Regions from separate parts of the Vibrio vulnificus NBRC 15645 genome, predicted to be linked through region 1. Evidence: predicted binding sites of a transcription regulator. Region 1 holds the regulator's gene; the other holds the start of a gene.
What was found. The regulator PurR, encoded in region 1, represses purine synthesis genes. The targets are predictions, from matches to a motif close to TNANGNAAACGTTTNCNTNA.
Positions count from the first base shown of each region.

Region 2: the regulator PurR is predicted to act here: its motif matches at 1,260-1,279, upstream of folD (bifunctional methylenetetrahydrofolate dehydrogenase/methenyltetrahydrofolate cyclohydrolase FolD).

Region 1 covers NZ_CP012881.1:2,613,051-2,615,452, reverse strand. Annotated here, with positions in the region: gene torD (molecular chaperone TorD) at 1-271, shown strand, start outside; gene purR (HTH-type transcriptional repressor PurR) at 582-1,586, shown strand; cyclic di-GMP riboswitch class I at 1,783-1,871, shown strand; gene AOT11_RS12115 (TfoX/Sxy family DNA transformation protein) at 1,987-2,402, shown strand, end outside.
Region 2 covers NZ_CP012881.1:2,499,997-2,502,398, reverse strand. Annotated here, with positions in the region: gene AOT11_RS11675 (SAVED domain-containing protein) at 1-71, shown strand, start outside; gene AOT11_RS11670 (competence protein CoiA family protein) at 83-871, shown strand; tRNA gene AOT11_RS11665 (tRNA-Arg) at 1,069-1,145, opposite strand; gene folD (bifunctional methylenetetrahydrofolate dehydrogenase/methenyltetrahydrofolate cyclohydrolase FolD) at 1,348-2,205, shown strand; gene rlmA (23S rRNA (guanine(745)-N(1))-methyltransferase) at 2,313-2,402, shown strand, end outside.

The DNA.
Region 1 (2,402 bases):
CAATCAACAACTGAATGAACCGGCCGATCACTTAGCGATCATGCTCGACTTTCTTGGCAACCTCATCATTCGCTCAAATGAGTTTGAACAAGATCGCCACATGGAAGATGCTTTCATCGAGCAAAACACATTTATTCAAGAAATGTTGCTCTCTTGGTTACCTACCTTCTCTCAACGAGCAGCACAATATGATGAGTTTGGCTTCTATAACAGCGCAATAAAACTACTTGTTGCGTTTTGTATGCTGGACAGCGACTATTTAGTTGGATAATAATTACGCCCTTATCAATAGAGCAAACACTCGGTTACACTTTAACCACTAAAGTGTGAACACGGATACACAATTCGCTGTTTGAGTAGGTTGCCACTCTTGCCGTCTCGGTCTAGAATTGAGACCGCAATCGATAAAATATGATTTTAATGCAAACCGCTGAAATACAGCGGTTTTTGTGTTTATTTAAAGCTAAGCTGCTGCTTTTCTAGTGTGTCTTCCTTACAAAGCGAATTCGGAGAAAGGTAGCAAACTGTGTTGCAACAAAGAATCGTAGATTCAAAATGCAACCTTAGACAGGACAATACCTATGGCCACAATTAAAGATGTCGCGCGTCTCGCTGGAGTATCCACGACCACAGTGTCGCACGTAATCAACAAAACGCGTTTTGTTGCAGAAGCCACTCAAGAAAAAGTCATGAAAGCGGTTGACGAGCTCAACTACGCGCCTAGCGCAGTAGCGCGTAGCCTAAAGTGCAACACAACTCGTACTATTGGTATGCTGGTCACTCAATCTACCAATTTGTTCTTTTCTGAAGTGATTGATGGCGTAGAAAGCTACTGTTACCGCCAAGGTTATACGCTAATTCTTTGTAATACCGGCGGTATCTACGAGAAGCAACGTGATTACATTCGTATGCTTGCGGAAAAACGCGTAGATGGCATTTTGGTGATGTGTTCAGACCTCACTGAAGAACTACGCGAAATGCTTGATAAGCATGCAGATATTCCTAAAGTGATTATGGACTGGGGTCCAATCAGCTCACAAGCCGATAAAATTATCGATAACTCAGAGGAAGGTGGCTACTTGGCCACTAAGTACTTGATTGAAAATGGTCATACAAAAATTGCGTGTTTAAGTGGTCACTTTGAAAAAGCCGCGTGCCAAGAGCGCATCCAAGGCTTTAAACGCGCGATGAAGGAAGCCAATATTACCGTTAACAACGAGTGGATCCTTGAAGGAAACTTTGAATGTGATACGGCTGTGATGGCTGCTGACAAGATCGCGTCGTGGCAAGATCGCCCAACGGCGGTCTTCTGCTTCAACGACACCATGGCACTGGGTTTGATGAGCCGCCTTCAACAGTTAGGCCTTCGCATTCCTGAAGACATCTCTGTGATCGGCTACGATAATATTGAGTTGGCGGAATACTTCTCACCACCGCTAACAACCATCCACCAGCCAAAACGCCGTGTTGGTAAAAATGCATTTGAGATCCTTCTCGAACGTATTAAGGACAAAGAGCATGACAAACGCGTGTTTGAAATGCATCCCGAGTTAGTGGTTCGTGATACCGTTAAAAAAATCAATTAGTTAAGACTAATATTCTAAAGCATCCAAATCTGGATGCTTTTTTTTCATTCTTAGTAAGTGATTTGTTAAGTCAAATTCTGTTAAGTTCTTAAAATCGAGTATTCATTCACTTAACTGCAACTATTATTTGAACCAATGTCACATTTTTTATTTGAAAATGTGATGTTACTCCAATAGAAATCGTATCCTTCTAGTGTCACGCACAGGGCAAACCATTTGAAAAAGTGGGACGCAAAGCCTCCGGCCTAAACCAGACGTTTTTTGGTAGGTAGCGGGGTTACCGATGGCAAAAATGCATAACAACAAGTTTACCCATTAATGACATTGTATTTGCATTGGTTTGCTAATCTCTCGGACCTGATTTGGTGGCGTAATAGTAATTACACCGAGATAACACATCATGGATAAACCGATACTCAAAGATTCAATGAAGCTTTTTGAGCAACTTGGTGCGATAAAATCTCGCTCAATGTTTGGCGGATTCGGCCTTTTTGCAGATGAGACCATGTTCGCACTTGTGGTGAAAGACCAGCTTCATATTCGCGCAGATCAAAAATCAACATTACTTTTTGAAAAGCAAGGGCTCAAACCATACGTTTATACTAAGCGTGGGTTTCCTGTTGTCACTAAGTACTACGCGATTTCAGACGCGCTATGGCAAGACCAAAATGCACTACTCGCTTTAGCCAAACGTGCATTGGCCAGTGCTAATAATGATAAACAACAGCAAGCAACAGCAAAACCTGAACGATTAAAAGACCTACCTAACCTGCGTTTAGCCACCGAACGAATGCTTAAAAAGGCGGGAATTGAAAC
Region 2 (2,402 bases), 110 kb from region 1:
CTAACTTACCCCACGCAGAGCCATCTATTAGACTGACCGAGTTTAATGATGACTTAGAGCAAGCCGTATAAGAGGTCTTTATATGTCTTCATTTCAAGTTCTTATGCCTTTCGCTCGCAGTAACAGTTCAAACCGAATAGTGGGGATTGAGCAAGTGGAGCGTGGCGATGATTGCAACTGTCATTGTTTATCATGTGGAACCCCAGTTACTGCGAGGTTGGGAAATATCAACCAATGGCACTTTGCACACCGTACCGATAAAAATACAACAAGTTCTGAGTGTGAATTCTCCCCCGTTACTGCATTGGCTCTGATTATAAGGCAACAGCTCCCAACTCTAGTTAACTTTGATTTAGATGAGTGGGATTTTAATGATGTGCAATGGGAGGTTGAATGTACCAAATTTGGAGTTCAAGTTGATGCATTCACTAAAGACTTAACCTCTAACATATCGGTAGTAATGGATATCCCTTTCGAGAGCAGTCCCCATTTATTACCAGAAGCAGTACCTCACGATATCGACATTATCCTGAGAGTAAATACGCATAAGTTAGCTAACGATCTTTACCCAACTAAAAGTCCTATCAGGCTTCTTAACTCTGAAGGTGTTTTTAGCTACCTTTTAAAGCACTGGGAAGAACTTGTCGAAATGCTTCGTTGGCCTCAGTCAACCATAGAACAACCATGTGAAGATACAGAGGTTGCAGAAAACAGTATAAAGACCAATGATCCTATCTGCCTATGCTGTGGTGAGAAAACAGCAAGATATGGACGAGGGCTTCTTTGTGAAGAGTGTGTTTGGAAAGAGGTTGGTAGCCAATTTAATTCAATCAGTGAGATGGTTGTGTTTTATAGGAAAAACTCTAATTAAATAGATCAATCAGCCTCACAATGGGGCTGATTTGCATTTTTAGTCTCAAATACGTAGCCGCGAGAAGAATGCGAACTTATGTATTCATTACAGATGATTACATTAAGCTTCACGCTTACTTGACTAGTTACTTGACTAAAAATAGCAGAAACGAAAAAGGGCGTAGCAAGTACTAACCTGCTACGCCCCGAAATAAATGGCACGCCCTGTAGGATTCGAACCTACGACCACATCCTTAGAAGGGACGTGCTCTATCCAGCTGAGCTAAGGGCGCGCTACAGGGACAGGATTATACGAGTTCATTTCGGTAAATCAACGGGTTTTCTTAACAAACTGAATCAAATGGCTAAAAAAAGGGCGTCCACATTAAATATGCTTAAAAACGACCCAAAGCAAACGTTTGCGTATAGATATTTATTTGATCATTTGCGACAATACGCGCCAAGTTTTTGCCATTCGTATTCTTAAGGAAAGTCATGACTGCTCAAAATATCGATGGAACTCTCATTTCCCAAACTGTTCGATCCGAAGTCGCTGCTCGCGTAAAAGCTCGTGTAGCTGCGGGATTACGTGCGCCTGGCTTAGCCGTTGTGTTGGTTGGCGAAGATCCAGCGTCTCAAGTTTACGTTGGCAGCAAGCGTCGCGCGTGTGAGGAAGTGGGCTTTGTCTCTAAATCGTTTGATCTTCCCGCTTCTACTTCAGAAGAAGAACTCCTGGCGCTGATCGATGAGCTCAATAATGATGCTGAAATCGACGGTATTCTGGTTCAACTTCCTCTTCCAGCGGGGATCGACAGCACGCACGTTCTAGAAAGCATTCATCCAGAGAAAGATGTGGATGGTTTCCACCCGTACAACGTTGGCCGCTTAGCGCAACGCATCCCTAAACTGCGTTCGTGTACACCAAAAGGCATTATTACGCTGCTTGAGCGTTACAACATCGCACTGCGTGGTAAGCATGCGGTGATCGTGGGTGCATCAAACATTGTTGGCCGCCCAATGACACTCGAACTTCTGCTGGCGGGTTGTACCACAACCACCTGTCACCGCTTCACTAAAGATCTTGAAGGTCATGTTCGCCAAGCTGATGTGCTGGTGGTTGCGGTCGGTAAGCCGAATTTTATTCCTGGTGAATGGGTTAAAGAAGGCGCGATCGTGGTCGATGTCGGCATCAACCGCCTTGAATCGGGTAAGCTGATTGGTGATGTGGAGTATAATAAGGCTCGTGAACGCGCCAGCTTCATTACTCCAGTACCCGGAGGTGTTGGCCCAATGACGGTGGCCAGCCTCATCGAAAACACCATGCTTGCTTGCGAGCAATACCACACCAAATAAGTCCTCTTCGGTGGGGAATATCATGACCTGCCGAGACTCAAACTGGTTAAAACAGGCGGTTCCTGTTAGACTTTGCCGCCTGTTTCATCGCCCCTTTTGAGGTCTTCATGGCGTATCAATGCCCCTTATGTCACCTTGCATTAGAGCAAGCAGAGCGCACGTTCAAATGTTCCAACAATCATCAATTTGACCTAGCC